One region of the Halomonas sp. MS1 genome, then DNA from elsewhere that is predicted to be linked to it. Evidence: predicted binding sites of a transcription regulator. Region 1 holds the regulator's gene; the other holds the start of a gene.
The links. Region 1 encodes FNR, which switches genes on or off when oxygen is low (the NO sensors DNR and NnrR bind a similar motif). Its sites were predicted from a motif close to TTGATNTANATCAA; they were not measured.

Region 1 (7,067 bases):
AATCAGACCGATAACCCAACCTGGCAGATTAGCAATTTCTGGGTTTGCTAATACCAGAATGTCATTATTAACGGTTAGCTCGTTACCTTCCCAGCCACGATCAGAATAGTCGGTAGCATCATTGTACATTTGGATGCGGCCGTCACTGTTAAGATCGTTGAAAGTGATAAGCCCGGTTTCTTCCCACGTGCGTACCCACTCAGGACGATCTTCATAGAGAATCGGATTGCGGGCGGCTTCTTCGTAATTCTCTACTTGTCCTGCCATTTCTGGATAGACGGTGGTAGCCAAGTTCAGACGCGCCATGGAACCAACCGCAGGAGCGGTGAGATACAGCAGCGCAATAAACACGAGTGCCCAGCCAGCGGACCAGCGTGCATCAGCAACTTTCGGCACAGTGAAAAAGCGAATGATAACGTGGGGTAAACCAGCAGTACCCACCATTAGCGACAGGGTAAACAGCACCATGTTCAGCTTATTATCGACGTCGGCGGTATAGTCGCGGAAACCAAGTGCATTGACCACTTCGTCCAGCTTGGTCAGTAGCGGAATACCAGACTCCGTATGAGTACTGAACATACCGAACATCGGAATCGGGTTGCCGGTTAATTGCATGGCAATGAACACCGCCGGAATAGTGTAGGCGATGATAAGCACTACGTACTGAGCGACCTGCGTGTAGGTAATGCCTTTCATGCCGCCAAAAACGGCATATAGGAACACAATCAGCGCTGCGATCCAGATACCCCAGGTGTTGCTCACTTCCAAGAAGCGCGAGAAAGCAACGCCAGCACCGGTCATTTGACCGATAACGTAAGTAACAGAGGCAACGATCAAACACACAATCGCGACGAAGCGCGCAGTGTTGCTGTAGAAACGGTCACCAATAAAGTCGGGCACTGTAAACTTGCCAAACTTACGCAGGTAAGGCGCTAGCAGCATTGCCAGGATAACGTAACCACCTGTCCAGCCCATCAAGAAGGTGGAGTTAGCATACCCGCCAGACGCTAGCAGACCGGCCATCGAAATAAACGATGCCGCTGACATCCAGTCAGCGGCAGTCGCCATACCGTTGGTGATAGGGTGAACGCCGCCACCGGCAACGTAGAAGTCTTTAGTCGACCCGGCTCGTGCCCATATCGCAATCCCGATATAGAGCGCAAACGACGCGCCGACAAACAGTAAGTTAATGGCAAACTGGCTCATACTGGCTTACTCCCCAAGGCCGAATTTTGCATCGAGTTTGTTCATTCTCCAGGCATAGAAGAAGATCAGTACGATGAAGGTGAGGATGGAGCCCTGTTGAGCGAACCAAAAGCCCAAGTCAGTCCCACCAACGGGAATGCCCGCTAACAGCGGACGAAAGAGGATGGCACATCCATAAGAAACGAACGCCCAAACGGCCAAGCATCCAAAGATTAATCGGACGTTGGCTTTCCAGTATTCAGCAGCGTTGGATTTGTCATCTGCCATTGTGGTGCTCTCCAGTTGTGATTTTTAGGGTTGGAAAGTTAACTCAGGATAGCGTGTGATCCATTAGGGCAATCCTTCATAGAAAACCGCTCTTTTAGTTGTCTGCGATGATTTAGTGCGATTAGACGCATATCACCTTGTTGGTTAAGTTGCTCTGCTGGTTAATGGTTTGGCAAGGTTTTCTTCAGTGCCTTGATAAGTGTTTAACAAGTGCCACGTGAACATCCTGTATAGCCCGTTGTTAATAGTGGGCAATAATTGCAAAAAATAAATCCCAGACTTTGGTATCAATAAGCTTTCAGTACGTATTTTGATGTTTGTTTTTGAAAATAAATACATGTTTTTAAAGTTTTTTTAGCTTTTCTGTCTGAGTGATAGGACGATGGTCTATGGGTCGCTTAAAAGCAATGTTTGCTACTTTTAATAGGTGGTATATTAAGTGGCCAAGTTTGCTAGTTCGTGTCGCTACTTTGGTCGCTAAACAAACGTCTTTGCGACGTTAGCGGTATAGCAAAAGGTATAATAAAGGCGCTGGTTGAAAAGCAATCAAACCTTAAGCCATTGTGTTCTTCATCGCGATTAACTGGGGTCACTCATGATTGACGTTGATCTTTCCCAATTGCCCTTCACATTAATTGATGATGAAGGGCGTGACCACGTTCGTCGTGGTATGGACATCGCCTATTTTGATCGTGATGAAATTATTATCGAGATGGGGCAAGCGGGTGAATCAGTATTTTTGATTCACAAGGGCGAAGTTGCTGAACTGGACCCTACCCTGCCAGCGTCCAGTGCACGGATTGGGCACTACACGGCTGGTGATCTGTTTGGTGCCATTAGTATTCTGAACGGTAAAAGCCGTTATCGCTTCCAGGCTGAGCAAGAATGCTTGTGCTATGTGATGCCGAAGGCGCTATTTATAAAACTATGCCGTCATCATCCTGACTTCGAAAATTTCTTCAAACAGTCGCTATCTCACAAAGCGCGGTTAATGACTGAAAAGCGTGCCGAAGGCGGCGTGACCATGGCCGGCTTTATGTTGGCTAAAGTCAGCGAATGTATGCGTGAACCTCTTATCATGGATGCATCGACAGATATTGCCAGCGCGGTGCGTCAGCTCAACGATAGTCATGCAGATAGCTTGCTAGTCAAAACCCAGGGCGAGTTTGGCATTGTCACTAAAACCGATTTGCTCAATGGTGTCGTGCTGAATAACTATGAACATACAGCGCCCGTTGAGGATGTGGCCCATTTCTCGTTGGTGACCGTTACCCCCCATCAGTACTTATTTGAAGCGCTCGTGCTGATGACGCGGCATAAAGTAACGCGGGTGGTGGTGATGGAGCAGGGCACCCTGAAAGGGGTGGTAGAACTAACGGATGTCCTTAGCTATTTTTCGAGCCGTAGCTATGTCGTTAGTCTGCAGGTGGAGCAGGCAAATAGCTTAGAAGCATTGGCGGCTGCCAGCCAACGCACGCCAGAATTGGTGAATGCGCTTATGGCGCAAGGGGTCAAACTACGTTTTGCCATGGACCTACTGGCCGCGTTGAATGGCCGAATTATCAATAAAGCGTGGTCATTTGTTATTCCTGAGCAGTATCACTCCCAAAGTTGCCTAATGGTGATGGGTAGCGAAGGGCGCGGCGAACAAATTCTTAAAACAGATCAAGATAATGGTTTGATTTTAGCCGATGACAGCCAATGGCCTTCGCTTGCCGAAGACATGAATGCGCTTACCCAAACGCTGATTCAGCTCGGCTACCCACCCTGCCCAGGTAATATCATGGTGTCTAATCCTGAATGGGTTGGCACTGTGTCGCAATGGAAAAACAACATTGCTAAGTGGGTGAGTGCAAGAGATGGCGATAGCCTAATGAAGCTGGCGATTTTGCTGGATGCCCATGGTGTGGCTGGTAATCCGCAATTGCTAGACAGCGTGCGAGCAGAGCTGTTTGAACGCTGCTCACGGGATGAGCTATTGCTGTCCTACTTTGCTCGCGCTGCACTGCGTTTCTCAACACCGCTAACGCTATTTGGCTCCTTAAAAAAGCCCCAGCATGGGATCGATATTAAAAAAGGCGGTATTTTCCCCATTGTTCATGGGGTGCGCACAATGGCCCTCGAGCGACGCATTAATGCTACTTCCACCTTAGATCGCCTGGACGCTTTAGCAGAAGATGGTCGTCTTGATCGCCGTTTTGCGGATGACCTGGGCGAGGCGCTGGCACTGTTTACCGAACTACGTTTAAAACAGCAGCTACAGACAGCGGAAGCGTCGACTCAGCAGCGTAGCAACCGTGTGGTGGTGCAAGAGCTCTCGTCCCTTGAGCGTGATCTGTTGCGTGAGGCGCTGCATATCGTAAAAGATTTTAAACAGCGGCTCTCCCATCGTTATCATTTGGAGTATTCGTGAGCGGAATGCGCTTGTTAGACCGGCATATGTCACTACTCAGTGGCTCGCTGCGTACATTAATGCAGCGCGAAAGCGACCGCCGACGCTGGGCAGACTCTCCCTACGCATGGCTGTTTCAGCCCTACATGGGGGAAGAAATGGTGGCGCTTGCCTGCCAGGCTAGCCCTGGCCAAGCGCCGGTGGTCAGCGTCGCTGCTGTTGTCTTAAGCCCAGGGAGAGTGCAGACCAGCCGAGCCTGGGTGGCTACCCTGGCAGAAGAGCAGAACAGCAACGCCCCCGCGCTGCGGCGACATCATCAGCTGTATGCGACGGACATGGTGCTGGCGCCTAACGCTGAGCATCTTGGGGCGCTAGCTGAATTCATTGGTAATCGGCCGCTAATTGGTTGGCAGTTAGGGCGCTCGGTGGAACACCTAAATCTTTTGTTTAAAGCCGGGTTGGGATTTGGTTTGCCCAATGCCCAGGTCGACGTTGGAAAGCTACACTATCGTCAGCTGCGTCGCTTACATCCACAGTGTGAGGCGAGTGGCCGCCTAACCGAAGCGCTCGCTCGTTGGCAAATCCCCGCTCTTCAATGGATGGGAGTGCTGGGGGATGCAACCGCAAGCGCGCTTTTATATCTGCGTTTGCAGCGCGAGATTGCCCAGCAGGGGTAGTCGTTACTACCCTCATGGGATGAATCCACGGGTTTATCTTGGGTGGACGTGGTGAGTCTTGTTAGAATGCCCGCTGCTTCTTCTACCATCGGCAGTGCCTACACCATGCTACAACCTGACTATTTTGACCCCGCAGCGCCTGATTCTGTTTCTGTTAACAGCCCTGCTGTTAATAGCGCACAGACACCATCCGAGCATCACGCCGCTAAACAAAAGCGTGAATTTAATAAGCTACAAAAGCGCTTACGGCGAGAGGTTGGCAACGCCATCATTGATTATCAAATGATTGGTGAAGGTGACAAGGTGATGGTGTGCCTGTCTGGCGGCAAAGATAGCTATACGATGCTGGAGATACTGCTTAACCTGCAGCGCAACGCGCCGGTTAACTTCTCTCTGGTCGCCGTCAATATGGATCAAAAACAGCCAGGCTTTCCGGAGCATGTGTTGCCCCAGTACCTAGATAAAGTGGGGGTTGAATACCACATTCTAGAGCGTGACACCTACTCGGTGGTGAAAGAGAAAACCCCAGAAGGAAAAACGACCTGCGCGCTCTGCTCACGACTAAGACGTGGCTCGCTCTATGGGTTTGCCGAGGAAATTGGGGCAACGAAGATTGCCCTAGGGCATCATCGTGAAGATATTTTAGAAACGTTATTTCTTAACATGTTCTTTGGTGGCACTTTGAAAGCAATGCCTCCCAAGCTGTTATCTGACGATGGCAAGAATATTGTCATTCGCCCCCTTGCCTACTGCAAAGAGGCTGATATTGCAGAGTTTTCTCGGCTAATGGAATTCCCTATTATTCCCTGCAACTTATGTGGCTCTCAGCCCAATCTCCAGCGTCAAGTTGTCAAAGATATGTTGGCTGAGTGGGATAAAAAACATCCAGGACGTCTAGAAAGCATGTTTAAAGCGGTGACCAATGTAGCGCCTTCCCAGCTAGCAGACCGCGGTTTATTTGACTTTGCTGGCCTTGAAGCCAAACAAGCGGCGTTGATGGAAGGGCGTATTCAGGCGCTTAGCGTGGACTAGCCGACTGTTCTTCCTCTTCAGCTAGCGTGATGAGGCGCCGCATATCTAAAATATTAACCTCGCGCCCTGAAACAGCCACCACCTCTTGCTGTTGAAAGCGGCTAAGAATACGGCTGACCGTCTCTACCGCCAAGCCTAAGTAATTGCCGATGTCGGCGCGGGACATGGAGAGTCTGAAGCTATAAGGCGAGTATCCACGTCGACGAAAACGGTCTGAAAGGGTGACTAAAAAGCTGGCTAGTCGTTGATCGGCCGTCTTACGCGATAGCAAGCGCATCATGCGCCGGTCATCCCGCAATTCTTTGCTCATGCTCCGATAAAGCTGGCCACGTAGTTCGGGCAGTTCTTCGGAAAGCAGGTCCAAGCGATCAAATGGAATTTCACATACCGTTGTGGTTTCCAGTGCAATGACGCTACCGGGGTAGTGCTCTTCATCAATTCCGTCCAATCCCACTAGTTCGCTGGGAAGGTAGAAATTTGTCAGCTGATCATTGCCGTTCCCTTCGCTGGTCACCTGTTTCAGGCTGCCTGAGCGGACGGCATACACACTGGTGAAGTGATCGCCCTGGCGAAACAGGGGCTCGCCTTTTTTGAGCGGTGCGCGGCGGCGAATGATGGCATCAAACTGGCCCATATCCTCAAGCTCTAAGGCAAGCGGCAGGCACAGCGAGCTTAGGCTACAGGTCTGACAGCGCGCCTCTTGCAGCAGTGAGCGTCGTTGGCTGGCGGGTTGTGGCATATCATTCTCCCTTTCTCGTTAGCCATCATAGGCCCAGAGGCAAGACGTCTCAAGAAGCTTATACAATCTTAGAGTAGCGTTTAGTAGGCTGGTCAGCTAGGCGAGCATCAAAGGCCATTGCCAAATGGCGAATCAGCAGCCGTCCAGTGGGGGTGGCGCTAATAACTTGCTGATGGCGAGTGATTAAGCCGTCTTGCTCAGCTGTCTTCAATTGCTCAATTGCGGTGGAAAAATAATCACTAGCATCGATGTGCCAACGCTTTCCAACTGCCGCTAGATCAATGTGCATGTCGCACATTAGCCGTTCAATCACGTCTCTTCGTATTAGGTCGTCCTTATTTAACCTTAATCCTTTGACGGTTGCCAGCTTACCTTGATCTAAGGCTGCTTCATATTGGCCAAGCTGGGTCGGGTTTTGTGCGTAAACGTCGTCAACCCGTGATATAGCGGATACGCCTAAGCCAACTAAATCGCACTGTGCATGGCTAGAGTAGCCCTGAAAATTGCGTTGTAAGGTACCGTTGCGCTGTGCAATCGCTAGGCTATCGTCAGGTCGTGCAAAGTGATCCATGCCAATATGCACATAGCCTGCGTTAGTCAGCATTTCTATGGTGGTGTGCAAAATAGCCAGCTTTTCATCGGCGCTGGGAAGATCCGTTTCGTTAATGCGTCGCTGTGGCGCAAAGCGGGTGGGCATGTGCGCATAATTAAAGACGGACAGCCGTGCCGGGTTGAGCTCGATGACTTGGCTTAG
Region 2 (7,067 bases), 620 kb from region 1:
CAAGGGTAAGCCCAGTCTGGGCGAGTACCTTGCGGGTAGCGGGTGAGGGGCCGAATCCCATAATGCGCGGCTCCACGCCAGCGGTGGCCATACCCACCACACGAGCGCGTGGCGTGAGGCTGAAGCGTTCCGCCTGCTCGGCAGATGCCAGCAGTAGCGCGCAGGCGCCATCGTTAACCCCCGAGGCATTTCCCGCTGTCACACTACCGCCTTCGCGGAAGGGCGTGGGCAGCTTGGCAAGCTGCTCGGCGGTCGTAGTGGCGCGCGGATGCTCATCGGTATCCACGATCAATGGGTCTTGTTTGCGGCGGGGTATCTCGACGGGCACTATCTCTTCGCGCAGGCGGCCTGCCTCCATCGCGGCGGCGGTGCGCTGCTGACTGCGCAGCGCAAAGGCATCCTGATCTTGTCGAGAAATGCCAAACTGCTCCGCTACGTTTTCAGCGGTTTCGGGCATGGAATCCACGCCGAATTGAGCTTTCATAGCGCGATTGATAAAGCGCCAGCCGATGGTGGTGTCGAAAATATCAGCTTGGCGTGAAAAGGCTTGTTCGGCCTTGCCCATTACGAAGGGCGCCCGCGACATCGACTCGACCCCTCCAGCGATCATCAATCCCGCCTCGCCGGTTTTAATTGTGCGGGCGGCATTGCCTATCGCATCCATGCCTGAGCCGCACAGCCGATTAATGGTAGTGCCGGGTACCTCGACCGGCAGCCCTGCCAGCAGCGCGGACATGCGCGCCACGTTACGGTTATCTTCCCCGGCCTGGTTGGCGCAGCCGTAAAAGATATCGTCAATCAATGACCAGTCGACGCTTGGGTTGCGTTCCATCAGAGTACGCATCGGAATGGCCCCCAGATCATCGGCACGCATGCTGGAAAGTGCGCCGCCGTAGCGACCTATCGGGGTGCGAATGGCATCAATGATCAGTGCGTCTTTCATTGGTTATCTCCAGCAGCAGTATTTTCTGCGTCAGTATCTTCCAGGCGGCGTACGCTGCCGCGAATTTTGTAGGAACGTCCGCGGAACAAGGCAATGGTATCGCCGTGCTGATTGCGCAACGTAATGTCGTATATGCCGGTGCGGCCACGGCGACTGCGCTCTTCGGCGGTGGCGGTGATCTCGTCGCCTAGCTGGCCAGGGCCGAGGTAGTCGATATTGCAGCCAGCGGCGACGGTGGCTTCATCGTAGCTGTTGCAGGCAAACGCAAAGGCGGAATCGGCCAGGGTAAATAGAAATCCGCCATGGCAGTTGCCGTGCCCTTGAACCATATCTTGACGCACGGTCATGGTCAGTTCAGCGAAGCCGGGGGCCACGCGGGTAATACGCATGCCTAGCCCTTGGCTGGCATGGTCGCGGGAAAACATCGCGTCGGCACAGGCTTCCGCCAGCTGTTGTGGGGTCAGTTGGGTATCACTCATGAAAGCTTTCCTCGCTCAAGGCGTTGCGCCGTAGCAGAAATGAGCTGCGATAGCGCTGTTCACCGTAGCTCTGCTGTAGATGCGTCAGGGTGCGGTGAACGAAGGGCAGGCCCAGTGAGTCTGCCCAGGCCAAGGGGCCGCGGGGGTAGTTGACGCCGGCCTGCATGGCCAGGTCGCCATCCTTGGCACTGCAGACACCCTGGAGTACGGCGTCGGCAGCTTCATTGGCGAGCATAGCCACGCTGCGCAGCACCACCAGCCCTGGGGTGTCGGTTAGCCAAGCCACGTCGATCCCCAGGCGTTGGAAGAACGCCGTTGCCAGTTGGCGGGCTTCAGGTGATGTGGTGTGGCTGGCAGCAAGTGCGATGGCGCTGGCGTTGCGGTAGTCCAGGCACAGGTCGAACAGGACCAGGGCGTTGAGCCCTTCATTGACCGCGCGCTCGGCGGCGCACCGCCCGTCGCTAAGAGCCAACACCAGGTCACCCAGATATAAGCGAGGCGTGCCATCTGGCTGGAGTGATTCGCGACGAACGACGTCGAGCCCAGCTTCCTGGGCGCGCTCCAGCAGTGGAACGATCACGCCAGGGTCGCCCTGTACGACAAGTGCGGGTAGTTCCGCGTTTGCTGGTGCCGCAAACTTAGGTTGTGGCTTCGCAGCGTTTTCACCCGCGTAGTCAAAAAAGCCTTGGCCCGATTTGCGCCCCAGGCGTCCGGCTTCCACCAGCGCTTGCTGTACTAAGGAAGGTTCGAAACGGGTGTCACCGTAGTAGGCATCGAACACCGAGCGGGTCACGGCGTAGTTAACGTCATGACCGATTAGGTCCATCAGCTCGAAAGGCCCCATACGAAACCCGCCCGCCTGGCGCAGCAGCGCATCTATCGTGGCGGCATCGCTGGCACCTTCCTGCAGCAGACGTAGCCCTTCAGCATAGAATGGCCGTGCCACACGGTTAACGATAAACCCTGGAGTAGAGCTGGCGTGCACCGCGACCTTGCCCCAGGCAACGGCAGTGGCGTACAGGGTTTCAGCAACCTCGCTGGTGGTCGCCAAGCCCGACACTACTTCCACCAGCTTCATGATGGGGGCAGGATTGAAGAAGTGCATTCCCGCCATGCGCTCTGGGTGTTCAAGGTTCGCGGCAATGGAGGTAATCGACAGTGACGAAGTGTTGCTGGCGAGCAAGGTGTCCGCTGTGCATAACGCTTCCAACTGGGCGAATACCTGACGCTTGATCTCAAGATTTTCGACGATAGCTTCGATAACCAAACGGCTGTCGGCTAAGGCATCGATAGTATCGGCGGGCTGCAGGCGAGCAATAATGTTATCCACATCCCCTTGGTTCATCTTGCCCTTGGCAACACGCTTTTCCAACTGGCGGCGAATGTTCTCAATGCCCGCTTTGGCGGCACCCGGTTGATTGTCATGCAGGATGACTGAGTGGCCAGCTTGAGCGGCAACCTGAGCGATACCGGCACCCATGGCGCCTGCGCCGATCACGCCAATAACGGCGGACGTGGGGAGGGCTGACATCTCACTCTCCCTTGAAGGTCGGACGACGTTTCTCGATAAAGGCGCTGACGCCTTCGCGGTAATCTTCGGTGCGTCCGGCTAGGCGCTGCAGATCACGTTCCAGGTCGAGCTGTTCGTTGAAGCTGTTATCGCTGCTGGCGTGCAGGGCGCGCTTGATCAGCGCCAAGCCGCGCGTCGGTTGAGTGGCCAGGTGGCGAGCCATGTTCATGGCTTCTTCCTGTAGCGCCTCATCATCGACGCAGCGCCAGATCATGCCCCACTGCTCGGCGGTCTCGGCGGGAAGTTTGTCACCCAACATTGCCAGGCCTTTGGCGCGCGCCATGCCGACCAAGTTAGGCAGTGTCCAAGTTCCGCCGGAGTCTGGAATCAAGCCGATCTTACAGAAGGCCTGAATAAAGCTTGCCGAACGCGCGGCCAATACGATGTCGCAGGCCAGGGCGATGTTGGCGCCGGCACCTGCGGCCACGCCGTTCACTGCACAAATAGTCGGGAACGGCATGTCTTTAAGGGCGCGCAGCATAGGGTTGTAGCGCTTCTCAAGCGACTCACCGAGGTCGGGAGCTTGCTCGCCGGGTGCGACGCTGCGGTCGGAAAGATCCTGACCGGCACAAAAGCCTCGGCCGTTGCCGGTCAGTAACAAAGCGCGAACGCTTGCGTCCTGACGCACGGCTTTTAGCGCCTTACGCATCTCGGCATGCATGTCAGTATTGAAGCTGTTCAGGCTGTCGGGGCGGTTCAGCGTGATACGGGCGACGCCGTCTTCCACGCTGTAAAGCAGGGGCGCTTGGCTCATGGGGAGTATCCTTGTGTCAGTGCCCTTGAAAAGTGGCAGGTCGTTTTTCTTGGAAGGCGCGAATGCCCTCTTCGCGGTCAGCGGTGCCCGCTAGCAAGGTGAACGCATGGCGTTCAAAGCGCAGTCCGGTGGTTAGGTCGGTATCCATCGCCTTGTGTAACGACTCCCTTGCTAAGCGCACGGCCAGCGGTGCCTTGGCGGCAATGCGCGTTGCAATGGCCATGGCGCGCTCAAGGGTTAATTCGGGCTGGGTAATCTCGCTAATCAGGCCTGCTTCAAGGGCGCGGCGAGCGGAAATGGGCTCGCCAGTCAGCACCATCTGGGTGGCCAGTGATTTGCCCACTGCCCTTAGCAAGCGCTGGGTACCGCCAGCGCCGGGCATGATGCCTAGATTGATTTCGGGCTGGCCGAACAGGGCGTTTTCACCGGCGATGATGATGTCGGCATGCATAGCCAGCTCGCAGCCACCGCCCAAGGCATAGCCATTGACGGCGGCAATGATCGGTTTGCGAAAACGCGTAATGGTGGCCCAGTGGTGCTGGCGAGGATCTTCCAGCATGCCCACCAAGTCACGTTCAGCCATCTCGTTAATATCCGCACCGGCGGCAAATGCTTTTGCATTGCCGGTAATCACCACGGCGCGAACGTTGTCGTTACTATCCGCGTCGCTCAAGGTGTCGGCGAGCTCGCCGAGAAGCTGCGTATTTAGCGCATTCAGTGCTTCTGGGCGATTCAGCGTGATGCATAAAACGCCCTCAAGGGGTGGGGGTATTTTGAGCGTAGTGGGCATTGTTACCTCAGTTCGGCCTGTGGCGCACAGGATGAATATCTGTCGAGTATAGGTTTATTTTGATACACATCAATATTGTTTGATTGTTGTTAGTGTGTCGCTTATTGGTGTTTTTGATAATTTATGTTTTTTTAACAATGGCTTGTATGTATTTATAGCGAGTGAGTGATAGTTGTTAGACCATGGTATGAAAGGTGGGAAATTGGCCCGAAAAGTGATCTTTAGCCCGTATATATCGAGTTTATTGATCGTGGTGGGCTAATTCTTAAGCAAGCGGCGCCAGGGAAAGCGTTTGATGTTTTGTTACGGGAAAGATAGTCTTCTTTACTATAGCGTATCAAAAAAAATAAGTGAGTGCAGGAGCGCCCCCATGACGCAATCAGCGCAGCAGATGTTTGACCTTCACCGTGACATTCTTGACCAGGCTGTCGACGCCATTTCTAGGCGTAATTTCTGGACGCCCTATCCAGAAAGCATGCGCAAATACCCTGAGGATGCCGTTAAAGCGGCACCATCGAGATTTGAGTCACTGCTCAATCAACCATTCGCGCTGAATCGTGTTGGCAGCACCCAGCAGGTGGGTGGCGAAGTCTCACCCTATGGGTTTGAACTTGGCATTACTTATGACCAGCCAAACCCTGACGAGCTGATAGCGGCCATGCAGGTCGCAATGCGTGACTGGCGGAGTGCCGGGGCTGAGGCGCGTGTGGGAGTATGTCTGGAAATCCTGTCACGGCTAAATACCATGAGCCCTGAGATCGCCCAGGCGGTGATGCATACTAGCGGCCAGGGGCCGTTAATGGCGTTTCAGGCGGGTGGGCCGCATGCCCAAGATCGCGGCCTTGAAGCAGTGGCCTATGCCTGGCAGGCGATGGCGCAGATTCCTGCTACCGCACAGTGGGTTAAGCCCCAGGGCAAGCATGATCCCATTGTCATGGATAAGCGTTTTCACATAGTGCCACGCGGCATCTCGTTGGTGGTGGCCTGTTCTACTTTTCCCACCTGGAATACTTATCCTGGCTTGTTTGCCAGTCTGGCGACAGGCAACCCCGTCATTCTTAAACCGCATCCTGGCGCTATTCTGCCAGTGGCAATGACCGCACGGGTTGTTCAACAGGTACTGGAGGAAGCGGGCTTTGACCCTTGTCTGGTTAGCCTGATACCCGACACTGTCGATGCACCGCTGACGAAAACGCTGGCGCTTGATCCTGCGGTCAAACTGATCGATTTCACCGGCTCCAATGCCTTTGGCGATTGGCTGATAGATAACGCCACTCAGGCTCAAGTGTTCGCTGAAAAAGCCGGTGTCAATACAGTCATTATCGACAGCGTGGAAAATCTCAAAGCGGTCACAGCGAACCTGGCTTTCTCGCTGAGCCTCTATTCCGGCCAGATGTGTACGACCCCTCAGGCCATTTATGTACCCAAAAACGGTATTGAAACAGCAGATGGCCAGTTAAGTTTTGACGACGTGGCGGCAGCGCTTGCCAAAGCCGTCCAAGCGTTTCTGAGCGACAACGACCGCGCCTGCACGGTGCTGGGTGCCCTCCAGTCGCGGGAGACGCAAGCTCGGATTGATGAGTGCCGTGACTTGGGCGAAATGGCCCTGGATAGCGAGCCGCGAGCGCACGCTCAGTTCCCTGACGCCCGCATTCACACGCCGCTTATCCTCAAGGTAGATGCAGCACAGAAGGCTACCTATAGCGAGGAACGCTTCGGTCCCATCAGCTTTGTCATCGCGACTGAGAATACCGCGCATAGCATTGAACTGGCGCGTCAGGTGATCCGGGAAAAAGGCGCGATAACCCTCGGTGGCTATACGACTGATGAGACAGTAGCCAACCAGTTCGAAGAGCTGGCGATGGAAGTGACAACCCCGCTCTCGTTGAACCTGGATGGGGGGATATTCGTCAACCAGTCGGCTGCTTTCAGTGACTTTCACGCCACAGGCGGTAATCCGGCAGCTAATGCCTCGCTATGTAACCAAGCTTTTGTCGCCAGCCGTTTCGTGGTGGTGCAAAGCCGTCGCCACGGCCAACCGAACTAACGGAGAACGTGATGCCTTACTATCGACTTGAAGGGGTGACGCCAGTGGTGCACCCAACCGCTTATGTCCACCCGACCGCAGTGCTCATCGGGGATGTGATTGTTGGCCCCAATTGTTACGTTGGCCCTGGCGCGGTGATGCGTGGTGACTTCGGCCGCCTGGTGCTGGAAGAGGGCGCGAACCTGCAGGATACCTGCGTCATGCACGGCTTTCCGGGCTGTGTCACTAAGGTTGAGAAAGATGGCCATATCGGCCACGGCGCGGTTTTGCATGGCTGCGTGATTGGGCGTGATGCCATGGTTGGTATGAACGCTGTCGTGATGGACGGTGCCCACATAGCGGAGCGCTCCATTGTTGCGGCGGCCGCGTTCGTCAAAGCGGGATTTGAGTGCGAGCCACAGTCATTGGTGATGGGGGCACCTGCAAAGGTTAAGCGGGCGCTGAGCGATGAAGAGTTTGCTTGGAAGCAGCAGGGTACTCAAGA

Region 2: a site for FNR is predicted at 4,596-4,609, ahead of paaF (2,3-dehydroadipyl-CoA hydratase PaaF). Genes of this name have one in related genera too.

The regions. Positions count from the first base shown of each region.
Region 1 is NZ_CP098926.1:553,570-560,636, reverse strand. It holds gene NF683_RS02745 (sodium:solute symporter family protein) at 1-1,206, opposite strand, end outside; gene NF683_RS02740 (DUF4212 domain-containing protein) at 1,213-1,473, opposite strand; gene NF683_RS02735 (putative nucleotidyltransferase substrate binding domain-containing protein) at 2,069-3,886, shown strand; gene NF683_RS02730 (3'-5' exonuclease family protein) at 3,892-4,542, shown strand; gene ttcA (tRNA 2-thiocytidine(32) synthetase TtcA) at 4,609-5,574, shown strand; gene fnr (fumarate/nitrate reduction transcriptional regulator Fnr) at 5,561-6,313, opposite strand; gene hemN (oxygen-independent coproporphyrinogen III oxidase) at 6,372-7,067, opposite strand, start outside.
Region 2 is NZ_CP098926.1:1,169,575-1,176,641, reverse strand. It holds gene pcaF (3-oxoadipyl-CoA thiolase) at 1-943, opposite strand, end outside; gene paaI (hydroxyphenylacetyl-CoA thioesterase PaaI) at 940-1,422, opposite strand; gene paaH (3-hydroxyacyl-CoA dehydrogenase PaaH) at 1,415-2,953, opposite strand; gene paaG (2-(1,2-epoxy-1,2-dihydrophenyl)acetyl-CoA isomerase PaaG) at 2,955-3,746, opposite strand; gene paaF (2,3-dehydroadipyl-CoA hydratase PaaF) at 3,763-4,536, opposite strand; gene paaN (phenylacetic acid degradation protein PaaN) at 4,907-6,583, shown strand; gene paaY (phenylacetic acid degradation protein PaaY) at 6,595-7,067, shown strand, end outside.